2 regions of the Actinoallomurus sp. NBC_01490 genome follow, and region 1 is predicted to be linked to the other one. Evidence: riboswitches for the same ligand, from Rfam matches in the RefSeq annotation. Region 1 holds a riboswitch; the other holds the start of a gene.
The links. A riboswitch is a leader RNA that binds a small molecule or an ion and turns the genes downstream of it on or off. The one in region 1 is predicted to bind S-adenosylmethionine.

Region 1 (9,986 bases):
ACGACCGCCACGTCGCGATCACCCGCTCCGGCACGACCACGGAGGTGCTGCGGGCCATCGAGCGCCTGCCCGAGACGGCCGCGACCACCGCGATCACCGCCGTGCCCGACGCGCCGATACCCGACGGCACCCGCACCGTCGTCCTGGAGTTCGCCGACGAGCGGTCGGTGGTGCAGACGAGGTTCGCGACGTCGGCGCTCGCGCTGCTGCGCGCCTCCCTCGGCGACCCGGTGCCGGACGCCGACGCGACGCGCGCGCTCGGCGAACCGCTCGCCCCCGAGTGGCTGGAGGCCGAACAGATCACCTTCCTCGGCCGCGGGTGGACGGTCGGCCTGGCCGACGAGGCGGCGCTGAAGGCGCGCGAGGCGGCGCAGCTGTGGACCGAGTCCTACCCGGCGATGGAGTACCGCCACGGGCCGATCAGCATCGCCCAGCCCGGCCGGCTGACCTGGATGTTCGGCCCCGCGCCCGACGGGCTCGCCGAAGACGTGGCCGCCGCCGGGGCGGCGTACGCCGCGAGCGACCTGGACCCGATGGCGCACCTCATCGTCGCCCAGCGGCTGGCCGTCGCCCGCGCGCGGGCCCGGGGGCTGGACCCGGACCGGCCGCGGTCCCTCACGCGCTCGGTCGTCCTCCCATGATCGTCGCTCTCGACGTCGGCGGCACGTCGATGAAGGGCGCGGTCATGGATCACTCCCTGGAGCGGACGGCGACCGTACGGCGGCCCACCCCGCGCGGTGAGGCCGCCGTCGCCGCGGTCCTGGACACCGTCGGCGATCTGGTCGCGCAGGCCCCCGGGGCCGAGGCGGTCGGCCTCGCCGTACCGGGCATCGTCGACGACGAGACCGGCGTCGCCGTCTGGTCGGAGAACATCGGCTGGCGCGACGTGCCCTTCCGCGCCCTGATCCAGGAGCGCACGGGCCTGCCGGTCGCGGTCGGGCACGACGTACGCGCGGGCGGCACGGCCGAGCAGCGCCTCGGCGCGGCGCGAGGGGCGCGCAACTCCCTCGTCGTGCCGATCGGCACCGGCATCGCCGCCGCGATGGTCATCGACGGCCACCTGTGCGTCGGCAACGGTTACGCCGGGGAGATCGGCCACATGTCGGTGGGTGCCGACGAGCCCTGCGTGTGCGGCGGCACGGGCTGCCTGGAGGCGGTGGCGTCCGGGCCGGCGGTCGCGCGGCGGTACGCCCGGCGCACCGGGCGCGAGACGACCGCGGACGCGGTCGCGGCGCTGGTCGCCGAGGGCGAGCCGGACGCCGTGGCGGTGTGGGCCGAGACGGTCGGCTGGCTGGGCACCGCGCTCGCCGCCGCGACCGTCCTGACCGCGCCCGAGGTCATCGTCATCGGCGGCGGCCTGTCCCGCGCCGGCGACCTGCTGCTGGAACCTCTCGCCGATGACATCGAGTCACGCCTGACGTTCCACCGCAGGCCGCGCCTGACCATCGCGCGATTCGCCGACGAGGCGGGGTGTGTGGGCGCCGGACTGTGGGCACTCGACCTGTTGGAGACGCAATGACGGTGTTGAGCGCGGACAAGGTCGTCGCCTTGGACGGCGTCCTCGAACCCGGCTGGGTGGAGGTCGCGGGCGGCCGGATCACGGCCGTCGGCCAGGGCGTGCCGGAGCGCGCCGACCTGCACGGCGCGGTGATCGTTCCGGGCTTCGTGGACCTCCACTGCCACGGCGGAGGCGGCGCCTCGTTCGACTCCGCCGACCCCGGCGAGTGCGCCCGCGCGGCGGCGTTCCACCGCGAGCGCGGCACCACGACGCTGGTGGCGAGCCTGGTCACCGCGGCGCCGGACGCCCTCGAACGCCGCGCGTCCGTGCTGTCCGAGCTCGCCGCCGACGGCCTCGTCGCCGGAATCCACTACGAGGGGCCGTTCCTGTCCCCGGCGCGCAAGGGCGCGCACGACCCGACACTGCTGCGCGCCCCCGATCCCGCGACGGTCGAGCGGCTGCTCAAGGTCCCGCACGTACGCATGATGACGATCGCGCCCGAGCTGGACGGCGGCCTGGACGCGCTGCGGCGGGTCCGGGAGGCCGGTGCCCTGCCCGCGGTCGGCCACACCGACGCGACGTACGAGGTGACGCGGGAGGCGGTCCGCGCCGGCGCGCGGGTGGCCACACACCTGTTCAACGGGATGCGTCCCCTGCACCACCGCGAACCGGGCCCGATCCTGGCCCTCCTGGACGCGCCGGACGTCGTGGTCGAGGTGATCGGCGACGGCACGCACCTGGACCCCGCGGTCGTGCGCCACGTCGCCCGTACGGCCGGGGCCGGGCGCGCCGCGCTGGTCACCGACTCCATCGCCGCCGCGGGCATGGCCGACGGCGAGTACGAGCTCGGCGGGCTCGGCGTGGAGGTACGCGAGGGCGTGGCGCGGCTGACCGAGGGCGGTTCGATCGCGGGCAGCACGGCCACCGCGGCCGAGATCTTCCGCCGCGCGGTGCGCGACTCCGGCCTGTCCCTGGAGGAGGCCGTGCGCATGTCCTCCACCACCCCCGCCGCCCTGCTGGGGCTGTCCGACCGCGGCGCCGTCTCCCCCGGGCTCCGCGCCGACCTGCTGGTGCTGGACGACGACCTGGGGGTACGGAAAGTCGTCACGGCATGATCGTCACGATCACGCCGAACCTCGCGCTCGACGTCACGTACGAGGTGACGGAGCTGCGCCCCGGCGAGACGAACCGGGTCGACGCGGTGCACGCGCGGGCGGGCGGCAAGGGCGTGAACGTCGCGCGGGTCCTGCGGTCGCTGGGCCACGACGTGCTCGTCCTCGGCCTGGCGGGCGGGCCGACCGGCGACGCCGTACGCATGGAGCTGGAGGCGTCCGGGCTGGCGCACGACCTGGTGCCGACCGCCGGAGAGACGCGGCGGACGGTGACCGTGGTGGCCGGCGGCGAGGCGACGATGCTGGGCGAACCCGGCCCGGCGGTCGCCCCGGACGAGTGGGCGGCGCTGGAGGAGCGCGTGCCGGACGCCGACGTGCTGGTGATCTCGGGCAGCCTGCCGCCCGGCGTGGACGGCGAGGCCGTGGCCCGCCTGACCGCCCGGCTGTCCGCCCGCGGCCTCCCGGTGATCGTGGACGCGTCCGGAGACGCCCTGCTGCGCGCCGCGCCGTACGCCTGGGCGGTCAAGCCCAACGCCGAGGAGCTCGCCGAGACGACCGGCACCGGCGACCCGGTCGCGGGCGCGCGGATGCTGGGGGCGCCCGCGGTGGTCGTGTCGCTGGGCGCCGACGGGCTGCTCGCCGTCACCGCCGACGGGGTGCACCGTGCCCCGCCGCCGCGGCGGGTGTCCGGCAACCCGACCGGCGCGGGCGACGCGGTGGTGGCGGCGCTCGCAGCGGGCCTGGTCGCCGGTGGCGCGGTGTCGTGGCCGCGGCTCCTCACCGACGCCGCCGCGCTGTCGGCCGCGGCCGTGCTCGCGCCTCTCGCGGGTTCGTTCGACCGGTCCGCGTACGAGGAATTTCGCGTTCGGCGTCCGTCGTCGCCGGATAAGGGACGCGATGCAGCCGGTGCGTAAGAATGCCCGGCCGCGCGGTGTGAAAGTGGCCACCGCCTAACAGGATCCTTAGCCTCTTTGGCTTAGGATCGTCAAGACCCCGGACGCCCAATACGGTTGAACCGATCAGCCGAGCCCCTTTGGGCGGGTTCGCGAACTCCGGCAGGTCACGGGGGATGGATGAGCGACATCAACGACGTCATCAGGGGCTGGGGAGCCCGAAATGTCTGACAAGCCAGTAAATAACGGTGACGCGAACCTGTCCGCGGGCGGTGGCGGCTCGCGACGGGAGCCGGACGAGGACGACGTGGTCGCACGCGATGACGAGGTCACGGACGACGCCGACAACGACGCCGGCCCCCAGGACGCGGCGGACGAGACGCCGGTGAGCGACTCCGGGCCCGGCGATCCCGCGCCCGAGGATTCCGCGTCCGGGGATTCCGGCCCGGCCGCCGAGGACACCCCGGCCGGTGAGCGCGGCCCCGCGACCGCCGCCGGTGCGAGCGACGCGGACGACGAGCGGCCGGACGACGAGCGGGACGAAGACGACCGGCACGACGACGCGCACGAACGCGAACTCGCCGACGACGACGGCGAAAAGGACGACGGAACGACCGCCGCGAAGACCCCTCCGTCCGGCGGCGCGGACGACGACACCCTCTCCCCCGGCTCCACCGACGAACCCGGCACGCACTCCGCGGACGAGCCCGCTCCGGCCGACGTGACCAAGCCGGTCATCATCCCGCCCGAGGACGACAAGGCGGACGAGGCGGAGGAGCCCTCGCAGGGCGTACGCCTCGCGGCGGCCTCCTCCAAGGACACACCCGGAAAGCCCGCAAAACCGGGAAAGAAGACCAAGAAACCGCAGGACCGCCGCATCAAGTACGCGCGGCGCGCGGCGTACGTGCTCGGCGTCCTGGTGCTGCTGCCCATCATCGGCTTCGTCGTCGTCTACCTGATGACGCCGGTCCCCAGCTCGGCCCAGCCCACCGCCAAGGCGCAGCAGTCGGTCTTCTACTACAACGACGGCAAGACGGTCATCGCGCGCACCGGCGACTTCGACCGCCGCCCGGTCGACCTGAAGGCCGTCCCCCCGCAGGTGCGCGACGCGGTCATCTCGGCCGAGAACCGCAGCTTCTACAGCGACTCGGGCGTGTCGGTGAAGGGCTCGGCGCGCGCGGTCTGGGCGACGCTGACCGGTGGTTCGATGCAGGGCGGCTCGACCATCACCCAGCAGATGGTGCGCAACTACTACAGCGGCCTGTCCCAGCAGCGCACCGCGAGCCGGAAGCTCAAAGAGATCATGATCGCGCTGAAGGTCTCGCGCGAGAAGGACAAGGACTGGATCCTCCAGCAGTACCTCAACACCATCTACTTCGGCCGCGACGCGTACGGCATCGAGTCGGCCGCGCAGGCGTACTACGGCAAGGACGTGCAGCAGCTCACCCCCGCCGAGGGCGCCTACCTCGCGGCGGCGATCCAGGTGCCGACCTACGCCGGCGACCTCACCATCCCGGGTGCCCAGTCGTACATGCGGTCGCGGTGGCAGTACGTCGTGAGCGGCATGGTCCAGATGGGCGCCATCAGCCAGCAGCAGGTCGCGACGATGAAGTTCCCCACCCCGGCCAAGCAGAAGCAGAAATCGATCTACGCCGGTGACAAGGGCTACATGGTCAGCCTGGCCAAGGCCGAGCTGCGCCGCATGGGCTACACCGACAACCAGATCAACATGGGCGGGCTGAAGGTCCGGACGACCTTCGACAAGGACCTCATGGCCGCCGCGCGGCAGGCGGTCAAGCAGAACATGCCGGCCGGCACGTCGAAGAAGATCCTCACCGGGCTCGTGTCGATCGATCCGGACAACGGCGAGGTCAACGCCTTCTACGGTGGCAAGGACTACATCGACCAGCAGTTCAACAACGCGTTCGACGCGAAGGTCCAGGCGGGTTCGGGCTTCAAGCCGTACGTGCTGGCCGCCGCGCTGGACGACGGCGAGAGCCTCAACACCTACGTCGACGGCAGCTCGCCGCAGACCTTCGCCGGAGTCGCGCTGCACAACGACGAGAACGAGAACTTCGGCATGGTCAACCTCGTCACCGCGACGCAGGACTCCATCAACACCGCGTACGTCAACCTCGGCCAGAAGGTCGGCCTGGGCAAGGTGGTGTCGATGGCGGAGAAGGCCGGCATCCCGGCCGCGCAGCTCGAGCCGCACAAGGACGCCGCGACGCTTCCGCTCGGCGTCGCCGACGTCAGCGTCGAGCAGCAGGCGGCGGGCTACGCGACGTTCGCCTCGGAGGGCGTCTACCACGCGCCGCACGTCATCAGGTCGGTCACCGCGCCCGGCAGCAAGACGCGCAAGGTGACCGAGCCGGGCAAGCGCGCGTTCAGCACGACCGTGGCGCGCGACGCGACGTACGCGATGCAGAAGGTCGTCGACGCCGGCACCGGCACCAACGCCGGGCTGCCCGACCGGAACGCCGCCGGCAAGACCGGGACGACGAGCGACGGCAAGCAGCTGTGGTTCAACGGGTTCATCCCGCAGCTCACGGCCTCGGTCGGCATCTTCCGCAGCGACAACAAGCCGCTGTCCATCCCCGGCTACTCCTCGTACGGCGGTGACCTGCCGGCCCGGATCTGGCGTTCGTACATGGTGCAGGCCGACCAGGTGCTCGACCTGGATCCGAAGTCGTTCGGCGCGCCGTCGGTCTACACCGGCGGGGGCGGGCGGTCGACGACCGTCCCGATCAACCCGCGCCCGCACCCGACCGGGTCGCGGCCGGTGACCCCGCCGCCGACGGGCCCGACGAATCCGGTCCCGCCGACCGACGGCCCGCCCGGGGACGGCGGCGGTGACGGTGGCGGCGGTGGCGGCGACCAGCCGACGGACCCGCCGCCGACCGGCGGGACGCAGCGCAACCTGCAGCGGCACGGCCATCGGATCCCGCACCTGTACGGCTGACCCCGCACGCGCAGACCCGCCCGGAGCACCCGCCCGTAGGCCCTGTCTACGGGACGCTTCGGGCGGGTGTTGTATTCTCTCCGTCAGGTCATGAGCGCCAGCGTCAAGCCCCGGCTAGCTGGCCGGCAACCCTCCGTCCGTGGCGGGGTGCCCCGGGTGATGACCAGGTCCGGCACGACCGTGCCGGACAAGCGCGGACCCCTCTGCGGGTCCCTGGTCCCCGCTGGAGGTTACCCATGTCCCCTGCGTCCGCCGTCGTCGACCTCGCCCCCGCTCCCCTCCGGGTCATCGGTCAGGACGTGCCCGTCCCCCTCGCGGACGGCCGCAGCGTTCCGTACGCCAACCTCGACTACGCCGCGAGCGCGCCCTGTCTGGAGACCGTGCGCGCGGCGATCGACGCCGCCCTGCCCTACTACAGCAGCGTCCACCGCGGGGCGGGCCACGCCTCGCAGGTGACCACCGACCGGTACGAACGCGCGCGGGACACCGTGCGCGCGTTCGTCGGCGCCTGGCGCCGCGACGCGGTCGTGTTCACCCGCAACACCACCGACGCGATGAACCTCCTCGCCCACGCGCTGCCGCAGGGCACCACCGTCGTGGTCTTCGAGTCCGAGCACCACGCGACGCTCCTGCCGTGGCAGCGCGGCGGCCGGGTCGTCCGGCTGCCGGCCCCGGTCTCGCCGTCGGCGGCGGTCGCCGCCGCGGACGAGGCGCTGGCCTCGGCCCCGGCCGGTCCGCGCCTGCTCGTCGTCACCGCCGCCTCGAACGTGACCGGCGAGCTGTGGCCGGTCGCCGAGCTCGCCCGGGTGGCGCGCGAGCACGGGGCGCGCGTCGCCGTGGACGCGGCGCAGCTCGTCCCGCACCGGCCCCTGGACATGACCGCGCTCGACGTGGACTACGTGGCGTTCTCCGGGCACAAGCTGTACGCCCCGTTCGGCGCGGGCTGCCTCGTCGGCCGGGCCGACTGGCTGCGCGCCGCCGAGCCGTACCTGTTCGGCGGCGGCGCGACCGCGAGCGTCGGCGACCAGGTCGTCTGGGCCACCGACCCGGAGGCGCGGCACGAGGCGGGCACGCCGAACGTCCTCGGCGTCGTGGCTCTCGCGGCGGCGTGCGAGGCGCTCACCGACTGGGACACGCTCATCGCGGAGGAGGAGCGGCTGCTGGCCCGGCTGCGCACCGGCCTGGCCGCGATCCCCGGCGTACGGGAGCTGTCCCTGTGGGGCGACCTGAGCCCGCGGGTCGGCATCGTGTCGTTCGTCGTGGACGGCCGCAGCGCACGCGACGTCGCGACCGAGTTGTCCGAGAAGTACGGCATCGGGCTTCGTGACGGAAAGTTCTGCGCACATCCGTTCCTGCGGCGGCTGCTCGGCGAGGGCGCCGGGGGTTGCGACGACGGCGACGGCACGGCGCTGCGCGCGAGCTTCGGCATCGGCACGACCGACCGGCACATCGACCGGCTCCTCACCGCTCTGCGGCGGCTCGGTCACTGAAAGTCGCATGTCATCGACGAAGTGTGCCGCCAGGGCGACCCAGATGTCCGGAGCGCGCCGTGCCGTCCCACCAGACTCGGCATACTCCGAAGCACCGCCGGTTTCATCCGGGTACGGTGGACACTCCGCTATCGAGCTTCCGGGGGGTGGCGACATTGACCGACGCGTGGGAGCCCGCGAATCAGCTCGAACACCAGCTCCGTGACGCGCTACGCGATGGCGACCAGGACACCTACTTCAAACTCGTGAGCGGCGCGGAACTCTTCGTTCCGCTGCCGCCGGGCGAGGCCGAGTCGGTGCTGGCCAACCCGGGGTCGTTCACGTGGCCGACGAGCACCCGCGAGGGCCGTACGCAGGTGCTCGCCTACACCTCCGGTGAGGCCGGGCGCGCGTGCCTGGGCCCGGCCTACCAGCACTTCGTCCACATGACGCTGGCCGACATGGCCCGCACGTGGCCCGACCAGGAGTGGTGGCTCGCGCTGAACTCCGGCCTGCCCATCGAGGGCTACCTGCCGGCCTGGTTCATCGGGCAGCTCACCGCGGGCATCTCGCCGGTTCCCGGCGAGTCGCCGCCGCAGGACGCCGCGGCGGCTCCCGGCGCGGAGACCGCGCCGCCGGCCCAGCAGGCCTCCCCGGTGTCGCAGGGCACGCACGAGTCGCAGCACGCGCAGGAGGCGCCGATCCAGGCCGCTCCGCCCGCTCCGTTGGGCGACGCACCGGCTCCGGACGCGCCTCCCGCGCCGCCGGCGCCGCTCCAGGACGCCGCGCCGCCGTCCGCGCCGCTTCAGGAGCCGGTGCCGCCGACCGCGCCGCTCCAGCAGGTCGCGCCGGCGTCCGCGGAGAACGGCGCGCAGCCGGGCCCCGTCCCCTCCGAGGACGCCTTCGAGACGACCGTGCACGACGGCATCCCGGCCGTGCCGGCGCAGGACGCGCCTCAGCCGTCCGAGCCCGCGCCGGCGCCCGAGTCCGGCCTGCCCGCTCCCCCACCGGCCGAGCCCGCCCCCGCCGAGCCCGCGCCCGTACCCGCCGCCGAGCCGGTGCCGGCCGGCGCCGCCGACCCGGCCGCCGAGGCCGCGCCGGGCACGCCGCCGCCCGCCCCGGCGTACGACGTGCCGCCGCCGCTCGACGGGCCGCTCGACGTGGACGCGTCACCGCTCGTGCTGCACTTCACCCCCGACGCCGAGTTCACGCCGCTCGACGAAGAGGAGCGGAGCCTGCTCGAGGCGGCCACGCGCGGCGACCGCGAGGAGTTCCTGCGGACCCTGCTCAGCGTCCGCCAGATCTGGGTGCCGGTCGTCGACGGCGGCGACTCGATGCTGGCGCCGGGGCGCCCCGGCTTCCAGTGGTACGTCGACGACTCCTCCGGCCGTCCCGTCGTGCCGATCTACACCGGACCGGGGCGGATGCGCGACGCGATGGGCGGTCACCCGTTCGTGCTGTCCGACCTCGCCAAGGTGCTGCGCTTCTGGCCGGACCCGGCGCTGGAGCTCGTCATCAACGGCGGCACCGCGATCGGCGCGTCGGTCCCCGGCGACCGCGTCACCCCGATGGCCGAGCAGGTCGACGCCGCCGCGGCGGCGCGGCTGGCCCGCGACTTCCCGGCGCAGAGCGACGCCGAACGCCAGATGTTCGACGTGCGCGGCGACGCCGACATGGTCGTGAAGGTCCTCATGGACGCCACGGTCTTCCTGCCGGTCTGGAGCCGTACGCCGCCCGCCGTGCAGACCCGGCCGGGCGACCCGTCGTTCCCCTGGTCGGCCGTTCCCGTACGCGGGCGGCCGTCCGTACTCGCGTTCACCTCCTTCGACTGGATGAAGGCGGCGGTCGGCACGACCGGCTTCGTCATGCCGACGTTCGCCGAGCTCGTGGCGGGCTGGCCGGATCACGGCTGGAGCGTGTCGGTCAACCCGGGGACGCCGATCGAGCTGGTCCTGTCCGGTGAGCAGCTCCGTGCGCTGTCCGCCGTCGGCCTGGAGCGGGTGGCCGAGGACATGCCGCCACCCGTGCTGGAGGGCGGGGTGCCGCTCGGCG
Region 2 (9,986 bases), 4.5 Mb from region 1:
ATCTCCGGCGGCTGGTCGTAAACGAGCACAGGGGTGTTGAAAAGGTCCACGCGCGAAGTGTACGACCGACACGGCGGAGCGGGGACAGGATTCGATTCCCCTCGAAACGCATAACGAAAGGGGCGGCCCCAGCACCGAGGGCCGCCCCTGACGTTGCAGGACTTAGAAGTCCATGCCGCCCGCGTCGGGAGCGGCCGGGGCCTTCTCCTTCTCGGGCTTTTCGGCGACGACGGCCTCGGTCGTCAGGAACAGCGCCGCGATGGACGCCGCGTTCTGCAGCGCCGAACGCGTCACCTTGGCCGGGTCGATGATGCCCGCCTCGAACATGTTCACGTACTCACCGGACGCGGCGTTCAACCCCTGACCCGGCTCCAGCGAGCGGACCCGCTCGGCCACCACACCGCCCTCCAGACCGGCGTTGACCGCGATCTGCTTGAGCGGCTCCTCCAGCGCCCGCTTGACGATGGAGGCACCGGTGGCCTCATCACCCTCAAGATCGATCTTGTCGAACGCGCCCGTGCCCGCCTGCAACAGCGCCACGCCGCCACCGGGGACGATGCCCTCCTCCACGGCGGCCTTGGCGTTGCGGACGGCGTCCTCGATCCGGTGCTTGCGCTCCTTCAGCTCCACCTCGGTCGCCGCACCCGCCTTGATGACGGCCACACCACCGGCGAGCTTGGCGAGGCGCTCCTGGAGCTTCTCCCGGTCGTAGTCGGAGTCGCTGTTGTCGATCTCGACCCGGATCTCGTTCACCCGGCCCGCGATGTCGTCGGTGTTACCCGCGCCGTCGACGATGGTGGTCTCGTCCTTGGTCACCACGACACGCTTGGCCTGGCCCAGCATGTCCAGCGTGGTGTTCTCCAGCTTCAGACCGATGTCCTCCGACACCACCTGGCCACCGGTCAAGATCGCGATGTCCTGCAGCATCGCCTTCCGACGGTCACCGAAACCCGGAGCCTTGACGGCCACGGACTTGAAGACACCGCGGATCTTGTTGACGACCAGGGTGGCCAGGGCCTCGCCCTCGACGTCCTCGGCGATGATGACGAGCGGCTTACCGCTCTGCATGACCTGCTCGAGGACCGGCACGAGGTCCTTGTTGGCCGAGATCTTCGAGCTGGCGATGAGGATGTAGGGGTCGTCGAAGACGGCCTCCATGCGCTCCGGGTCGGTCACGAAGTAGTGCGACACGTAGCCCTTGTCGAAGCGCATGCCCTCGGTCAGCTCGAGCTCCAGACCGAAGGTCTGGCTCTCCTCGACCGTGATCACACCTTCCTTGCCGACCTTGTCCATCGCCTCGGCGATCATCTCACCGATCGAGGTGTCACCAGCGGAAATAGAGGCCGTGGAGGCGATCTGCTCCTTCGTCTCCACGTCCTTGGCGATCTTGGAAAGCTCCTCGCTCACCCGCTCGACGGCGGACTCGATGCCCCGCTTCAGCGACATCGGGTTCGCGCCGGCGGCGACGTTGCGCAGGCCCTCGCGGACCAGCGCCTGGGCCAGGACGGTGGCCGTGGTGGTGCCATCACCCGCGACGTCGTCGGTCTTCTTCGCGACCTCCTTGACCAGCTCCGCGCCGATCTTCTCCCACGGGTCCTCGAGCTCGATCTCCTTGGCGATCGACACACCGTCGTTGGTGATCGTGGGGGCGCCCCACTTCTTCTCCAACACGACGTTGCGGCCCTTGGGACCGAGGGTGACCTTCACGGCGTCGGCGAGCTGGTTCATGCCGCGCTCGAGGCCGCGCCGCGCGTCCTCATCGAACGCGATCATCTTTGCAGCCATAGGCTCCAGATCCTCCCGGAACGGGGTGGCTATCACTGGATCGAGTCGACGCCCGCGACGGACGACCTGCCCGGCGGTTTCCATGCCGCCGCCGGGTGTGAGGCCTCGTCGCCTCGATCGCTTATTCAGGGCTGGCACTCTCAATGGCCGAGTGCCAATGTCGTGTTTAGCACTCTACCCAGGAGAGTGCAAGCCGTACCCCGTCTCACCTGGTCACCGACATGCCAAGGCCCGGCGCGCCAGGCGCCGGGCCTCGACCGAGCTATACCGATCAGAGCGTGCGAACCGACTCCGCCTGCGGACCCCGGTCGCTCTGGGTGATCTCGAACTCGACCCGCTGCCCCTGCTCGAGGCTGCGGTAGCCATCAGCGAGGATGGCCGAATAGTGCACGAACACGTCCCTGCCACCGTCGACCGCGATGAAGCCGTAGCCTTTGTCCGCGTTGAACCACTTGACGGTGCCTTGTGCCATTCCTAACAACTCCCACCAGGGCAATTCCCGTGGTCATTCCCACGGCTACCGACTCGAGCCCGCCGGAGGCGCGGAACCCGACGGTCAGCACGGGTGCGCCGCGATGACCATCGCCGACCATACACACGGCTACGGTCCGTGGAACACCCTTTACCCAAGATGAGCGGACGGCCGATCCTGGTCAATGTGAGTTCATTGAAATGGGAACTTCGGCACGGGCTAGTAAAAATGCCCTGACGCGCCCGGCGCCTAACCGCCGGCGACGGCAGGGATGATCGAAACCTGCGTGCCGTCGGGGGTGGCGGTGTCGAGGCCATCGGCGAATCGGACATCCTCTTCGCCGACATAGACGTTGACGAAACGGCGGATTTTGCCGTTTTCGTCAAGGATTCGGGCGGCGATCCCGGAGAAACTGGCCTCCAGGTCCGCCACGACCTCGCGTACCGTCGTCCCGGACGCCGTCACCTCGGACTCACCGCCGGTGTAGTTCCGAAGGATCGTCGGGATACGCACGCTGATCGAGCTCATACCAGGCCTGCCTTTCGGAAAGCGTCGAAGGTGGGGGCGATGTTCGCCGACGGCTTGGCGACCGGCGCCACCGCGTCGAGGGTCTTCAGGCCGTCACCGGAGTTGATGAACACGGTCTCGGCGTCCGGGTCGAGCGCGCCCGAGGCCAGCAGCTTGCGCAGCGAACCCAGCGTGACACCGCCGGCGGTCTCGCCGAAGATGCCCTCGGTGCGCGCGAGCAGCCCGATGCTGTCCACCACCTCGTCGTCGGAGACGTCCTCGATGGCACCGCCGGTGCGCCGGACGGCGTCCAGGACGTACGGGCCGTCCGCCGGGTTGCCGATGGCGAGGGACTTGGCGATCGTGTCGGGCTTGACCGGCCGTACGACGTCGTGCCCGGCCTTGAAGGCCGCGGCGACCGGCGAGCAGCCGGTCGCCTGGGCGCCGAAGATCTTGTACGGCCTGTCCTCGACGAGGCCGAGCTTGATGAGCTCCTGGAACGCCTTGTCGATCTTGGTGAGCTGCGAGCCGGAGGCGATCGGGACGACGATCTGGTCGGGCAGCCGCCAGCCGAGCTGCTCGGCCACCTCGTACCCGATCGTCTTGGAGCCCTCGGCGTAGTAGGGCCGCACGTTGACGTTGACGAACGCCCAGTCGTCCTGCTCCCCGGCGATCTCGGAGGCGAGGCGGTTGACGTCGTCGTAGTTGCCGTCCACGGTGACGAACGTGCCGCCGTACACCGCGGTCGTGACGATCTTCTGCCGCTCCAGGTTCGACGGGACGAACACCGCGCTGCGGATGCCCGCGCGCGCCGCCGCGGCGGCCACCGCGTTGGCGAGGTTTCCGGTGGACGGGCAGGCCAGCACCTTGAAGCCCAGCTCGCGGGCGGCGGCGAGGGCGACGCCGACCACGCGGTCCTTGAAGGAGTGCGTGGGGTTGCCGCTGTCGTCCTTGACCCACAGCGCGCGGACGCCGAGCGCCTCGGCGAGGTTGTCGGCGCGGACCAGGCGCGTGAAGCCGGGCTCGGTGTTCGGGGTCTCGGCGACGTTCGGGGGCACCGGAAGCAGGTCACGGTAGCGCCAGATGTTCCGCGGACCCGCCTCGATGCGCTCCCGGCTCACCTGGGAGTAGTCGTAGGTGACTTCGAGGGGCCCGAAACACTGCTCACAGGCATAGCGTGGGCCGAGATCGTAGGATTCGCCGCATTCGCGGCACGCAAGTGCGGTCGCGGGGCCGAGGTTTCGGACGGCAGTCTGCGACATGGAGCGAGGCCTCTCTCCTCATCTTTCTCGTGCCACCTTGGTCACGAGCCGGAGTTGGCACCTGTCCCGGGCGGCCTCGCATCTGTCGGCGAGTTGCGGCGCGGCTGCGCCGCACTGGACCGCGTGTCCGGGAGGGTTGCCGGGGCTTCGACGGGCCGGTCCCTCCACCCCTCTGGATGAGCGGTATTGAGTTGTATCAGGAACTGTATACGTGACTGACCGGTTCTTTGGCCAGCCCGGGGTCTCAGCGCGCGAGACACGAGACGGATCTCACGCCACGGTGAGCATCCGTATGGTCACGAAACGGACAGAGGCCGACCTTCGGCGATTGGGGCCCACGACGGCCGGTTACTCTCCCCCCATGGCTGACACGCAGGTGCTCGTCGCGTCCAACCGTGGCCCGGTCTCCTTCTCGCTGGCCGACGACGGTGCACTGTCGATGCGACGCGGCGGCGGCGGGCTCGTGTCCGCGCTGGGCGAACTCAGCGGCGACATCCTGTGGGTCTGCGCCACGCTCTCCGACGCCGACCGTGCGGCGGCGCGACGTGCGGAGGAGGGCCGGCTCGACGTCCCCGGCATCGGCGCCGTCCGCATGCTGGACATCCCGCCGGGCACCTTCCACCGCGCCTACAACGCGGTCGCCAACTCCACGCTGTGGTTCGTGCACCACATGCTGTACGACACCCCGAACAAACCGCACTTCGACGCGCGGTCGCGCCGCGACTGGCAGTCCTACGAGGCCTACAACGCGGCCTTCGCCGACGCGCTCGCCCAGGACGCCGCGCACGGCGCGAAGGTCGCCGTACAGGACTACCACCTGACACTCGTGCCCACGCTCCTGCGCGAACGCCGGTCGGACGTGAAGATCACGCACTTCTCGCACACGCCGTGGGCGCCGCCGGAGTACTACCGGCTGCTGCCGGACGACATCGGACGCCAGGTGCTCGAGGGCATCCTCGGCGCCGACCACGCCGGGTTCCAGACGCGGCGCTGGGCCGAGGCGTTCGTCGACTGCTGCGCGGCGGTCCTGGGCGCCCGCGTCGACCGTGACGCCCGTACGGTCACCCACCAGGGCCACGTCACCCGCATCGGCGTGCACGGCCTCGGCGTCGACGGCGACGCCCTGCGGGCCCGCGCCGCCGAGCCGGACGTGACCGCCCGCGCCGCGGCACTGCGCGAGCAGGTCGGCGACCGGCGGCTGATCGTACGCATCGACCGCACCGAGCTGTCCAAGAACATCGTGCGCGGCCTGGCCGCCTACCGCGAGCTGCTCGCCAAGCACCCCGAATGGCACGGCCGGGTGATGCACCTGGCGTTCGCCTACCCGTCGCGGCACGACCTGCCGGAGTACCGGGAGTACACCGCCGCCGTGCAGCGGATCGCCGCCGAGATCTCCGACGAGTTCGGCGACGGCACGTGGGACCCGCTGATTCTGCAGGTCAACGACGACTACCCACGGTCGCTCGCGGCGTACGGCATGGCCGACGTGCTGCTGGTGAACCCCATCCGCGACGGCATGAACCTCGTGGCCAAGGAGGGTCCGGCGCTGTCGAAGAACGGCTGCGCCCTCGTGCTGTCGGACCAGGCGGGCGCCGCCGACGAGATGTCCGGCGACGCCATCATGGTGAACCCCTTCGACGTGTCGCAGACCGCGGAGGCGCTGCACCAGGCCCTGCTGATGCCGGCCGACGAACGCTCCGAGCGCTGCAAGCGCCTCGCCGCCGCCGCGACCGCCCTGCCGCCGCAGCAGTGGTTCGCCGACCAGCTCAGCGCCCTCGGCTGAGCCAGCCACCCCGGCCGGGGTGCGATCACTCCATCCGTTGCGTGAGGCTCACCAGTCGGATTAGCGATCCGTAGTCGTCCTATGGCAGACTGTCACGAGCACGCCCGGCGCCCAGGCGACGCCGGGCACCCTCCTCGGTGGAGTCCGAGACCCCACCGACCAGCGTCCGGAGGGACGTGCCACGAGGGTTGTCGGCTCCCGCCGTTCAGCACCAGGGCACGAAGGCGATTGGCTCACATCCTTGGGCGACACCAGGGATCACTTAGCCAATCAGAGACGCTGAACCAGTTGCCCGAGTGGTCGCGCCGTACGGCCTCGATGCCGTACGGCCGCTCGGCCGGCTTCTACACGAAGACGACGCCGCGCGCGGACAGCTCCTCGTACGCCTTGCGGAAGTCGGCCGTCTCCAACGAGCACGCCCTTGCCGACCAGCTCCTGGATCTGCTCGGCGGTGCGCTCGTGGCGGGACGCCGACGAACTCGGAGAACCGCGCGCTGAAGGAGCCCAGGCTGGAGAAGCCCACCAGGTGGCAGATCTCGGTGACCGTGAGGTTCGCGGCGCGCAGGAGGTCCTGGGCGCGTTCGATGCGGCGCCGGGTGAGGTTCGCGCGCGGCGTCTCCCCGTACGCCGCGCGGAAGGCGCGTGCGAAGTGGTAGCGGGAGAATCCCGCCGCGCGGGCCATGGCGTCGAGGTCGAGCGGCTCGGCGAAGCACCGGTCGATCAGGTCGCGGGCGCGCCGCAGATGAGCGACGGCCGGGACCGGACCCGGCATCAGTTGTAGCCGTCGCCGAGGCTCTGCCGGACCTGCTTGCGGGCCTCGTGGATGCGCGACTTCACCGTGCCCAGCGGAAGGTTGAGCTGCGTGGCGATCTCGGTGTACTCCAGCTGCGACACGTCGCGCAGCACCAGCGCCTCGATGAGGTCGGGCTTGCGGCGCTCCAGGTCTTCCATCGCGTCGAGGATGTCCACGCGCGAGCCGGCGATGACGCTCGTGCGGCGGGGGTCCGGCCGCTGGTCGGGCAGCTCACCGGCCTGTTCCATCGAGCGGCGCTTGAGCGACCGGTACGTCGAGCGCGCGGAGTTGGCCACCACGACGTGCAGCCACGTCGTGAAGCGCGACCGGCCCTCGAAGCGGTTGATGTTGCGCGCGACCTGCATCAGCGCGTCCTGGCAGGCCTCTTCGGCGTCCTGCCGGCACGGAAGGAACCGCGAGCAGTGCCGGAGCACGTCCGGCTCGATCACCCGCAGTAGTGCTTCGAGCGCCGCCCGATCGCCCCCGGCGGCTCGCTGCGCCAGTTGTTCGGTCCGCTCGTCGTACGCCATGACCCGTCCTCGCCCTCACCATCGCCCCGCATTGGGCATGATACGGGGGTGTCCATGCCTTCGGCCGTCGGCCGTTACCGAATCGATCGTGTTCTGGGATCAGGGGCCTTCGCCTCCGTGTGGCTCGCCCACGACGAGGTGCTCGATGCCCAGGTCGCGGTGAAGGTGCTGGCCGGCGGGCTCATCGACGACCTCGACGTGCGCAACCGCTTCCTGGAAGAGGCCAAGATACTGCGCCGTGCCGACTCCGAGCGGCTCGTGCGCGTGCACGACATCGGCGAACTCCCCGACGGGCGCCCCTACTTCGTCATGTCCTACGCCGACCTCGGCACGCTCGCGGACCGGATGCGGGGCCGCACCCTGCCGGTGTCCGAGGCGATCCGGCTCGCCACCGAGGTCGCGCGGGGCGTCGAGGTCATCAACCGGCTCGGCGTCATCCACCGCGACCTCAAGCCGTCCAACGTGCTGTTCCAGTCGACCACGGACGGCGGCGAGCGGCTGCTGATCGCCGACCTGGGCCTCGCCAAGGCGCTCGCGCACGCCTCCGGCGCGTTCACCCTTCCGGTCGGCACCCCCGGGTACATGTCGCCCGAGCAGGCCCGTTTCGGCGGAGGCCTCGACGTCCGCGCCGACGTGTACGGCCTGGGCGCGCTGACCTATCACCTGCTCACGGGCCGCGCGCCGGGCACCGCGCCGGTCGCGGTGCCGCCGAGCGCGATCCGGCCGGACCTGCCGCCGGCCATCGACGAGATCGTGATGCGGGCCCTGGAGGCCGACCGCGAGCGCCGCTGGCCCACGGCTGAGGCGTTCGCCGCCGCGCTCGCCGGGATCCTCCCGCTGGTGTCCGGCCGGAGCCCGGGCGGCTTCGCCGACTCCACGGTGGGCGACCCCACGGTCTCCGGCGGACCGGGGTCCGACCACACCGTGGCCGACCCGGCGACCGCCGACCCGTCGTTCCGCCACGGAGATCACGGGCTTCCGCCGCACGGCGGGACCGTCGGGCTGCCCCCGCCGTACGAGCGGACGGAGCAGAACCCGCTGCCCCACATGGAGAGCGCGGCGGACACGACCCGCGTGGACCTGCCGGTGTACCGGCCGGAACCGCCCGCCGGCGAGGTGCGCACCGGCGACACCACCCGCGGCCGGCTGCTGGTCTCGGCCGGCCTCGCGGCGGTCCTCGTGGTCTGCGGAGGCGGCGCGTACGGCATCGCCAGGCTCACCGGCGTCAAGGCCACCCGGTCCGCGGGCCAGGACCACACGCCCGGTGACGGTCTGGTGTCCGTCACCGACACCACCGGGCGGCTGAGCCTCCGGGTGCCGCCGTCCTGGACGCTGCAGCGCGACCACAGCCACTGGCCCGTGCAGGTCAGCGACGGCGCGACCGCCCCCGCGCTGCGCGCGACGCCGAACTACGACCAGTTCGTGCGCGACGACGTGCGGGTGCCCGGCGTGTTCGCCGGCCTGACCCGCGACCTGGGCGTCCGGCTGCCGCCCGCGAGCCTGGGCGACCATTCCTCCAAGTGCACCCGCGGCACCTCCCGCGCGTACCGCCACGGCTCGCTGAGCGGCCGGATCACCCCGTGGACCTGCCGTGGCTCGATCACGATCAACGAGGTCGGGCTGCGCGACTCCGGCGGCCGGTTCGCGATGTGGGTGCGGGTGAAGCTGACCGGGCCGCCGGACATCACCCGGACGATCCTCGACAGCATCCAGACCAAGGGCTGACGCTCCCCCGGCCACTCGCCCCCCGCGAAGGTCGCGTACGATATATCGGTAATAGCTCGGCCGGGGAGAGAACCATGCGTAAGAGATCGATGCACCGCGAGGAGCGCGCCGCGTTCGGCGGCTGGGGTCCCGGCTTCGGGCCCCGCGGGCGGGGCGGCCGTGGCGGACGCCGCACGAAGCGCGGCAACGTCCGCGCGGCGATCCTTGCGCTGCTGGCCGAGCGCCCCATGCACGGCTACGAGATGATCCAGGAGCTGGAGAGCCGCACCGGCGGCCTGTGGCGGCCCAGCCCGGGCTCGGTCTACCCGACGCTGCAGTTGCTCGAGGACGAGGGGCTGATCAGCGGCGAGCAGTCATCGGGCAAGCGGCTGTTCTCTCTCGCCGAGGCCGGGCGCACCGAGGCCGAGGCGCAGCGGACGCCGCCCTGGGCCGAGATCACCGAGGACGCCGGCGAGGCGGCAACGCACTTCCACGACGCGATGGGCCGGCTGATGATGGCGATCCGCCAGGTGATGCACGCGGGCAGCGAGGAGCAGAAGGCACGCGCGCTCGAGGTGATCAACGATGCGCGGCGGCGCCTGTACGGCATCCTCGCCGACGACGAGGGCTGAGACCGGGCGGAGCCGACGAGGGCGCCCTCGTCGGCTCCGCGCGCGCAGAGACCGCGGGAGATCCTCGCCCGTCGCGAGGGGGCATGGGGCGTCGGGCGGTGTCTCAGGCCACCGGTACGCCGAACGCACCGATCAGCGCGTCGAGCTCCTGGCGCCAGACCCGGTGGACGTTCAGGCGCAGCGGCTTGGGGGCGGTGGGCGTCTGGTACTGGAACGAGCTCCACACGGTGGCGCGGTTGTAGTTCGAGATCCGGACATTCTGCAGCGGCGCGGTGAAGGCGATCTCCTTCGGCCGGTTCGACACCCGGTTCATCTTGACGAAGATGATCTGCTGCGGGGTGACGGCGACGAAGTAATAGTCGACGAAGAACTGGCCCAGCAGGCCGAGCTGGTTCATCAGCCACGGGCTCGGGCCGGTGATGGAGTAGACGCCGCTGATGATCGGCTCCCCGGGCTGGAGCGCCCTCGACGCCATCTCGAACGCCTGCTGCTTGATGGTCTCCTTGCGAACGGCCACC

Region 2: linked by a shared signal. The riboswitch ahead of thrC (threonine synthase) and the one ahead of OG417_RS13475 (aminotransferase class V-fold PLP-dependent enzyme) in region 1 are both predicted to bind S-adenosylmethionine.

Annotation. Positions count from the first base shown of each region.
Region 1 covers NZ_CP109433.1:2,766,092-2,776,077, reverse strand. Annotated here, with positions in the region: gene OG417_RS13500 (SIS domain-containing protein) at 1-641, shown strand, start outside; gene OG417_RS13495 (ROK family protein) at 638-1,519, shown strand; gene nagA (N-acetylglucosamine-6-phosphate deacetylase) at 1,516-2,613, shown strand; gene OG417_RS13485 (1-phosphofructokinase family hexose kinase) at 2,610-3,524, shown strand; gene OG417_RS13480 (transglycosylase domain-containing protein) at 3,727-6,465, shown strand; SAM riboswitch class IV at 6,552-6,665, shown strand; gene OG417_RS13475 (aminotransferase class V-fold PLP-dependent enzyme) at 6,702-7,955, shown strand; gene OG417_RS13470 (SseB family protein) at 8,102-9,986, shown strand, end outside.
Region 2 covers NZ_CP109433.1:10,076,498-10,086,483, forward strand. Annotated here, with positions in the region: gene OG417_RS46260 (hypothetical protein) at 1-50, opposite strand, end outside; gene groL (chaperonin GroEL) at 163-1,785, opposite strand; gene OG417_RS46270 (cold-shock protein) at 2,057-2,257, opposite strand; gene OG417_RS46275 (MoaD/ThiS family protein) at 2,507-2,785, opposite strand; gene thrC (threonine synthase) at 2,782-4,026, opposite strand; SAM riboswitch class I at 4,042-4,209, opposite strand; gene OG417_RS46285 (alpha,alpha-trehalose-phosphate synthase (UDP-forming)) at 4,388-5,809, shown strand; gene OG417_RS46290 (hypothetical protein) at 6,098-6,307, shown strand; partial or broken gene OG417_RS46295 (helix-turn-helix transcriptional regulator) at 6,315-6,581, opposite strand; gene OG417_RS46300 (RNA polymerase sigma factor) at 6,581-7,132, opposite strand; gene OG417_RS46305 (serine/threonine-protein kinase) at 7,187-8,857, shown strand; gene OG417_RS46310 (PadR family transcriptional regulator) at 8,932-9,468, shown strand; gene OG417_RS46315 (hypothetical protein) at 9,572-9,985, opposite strand.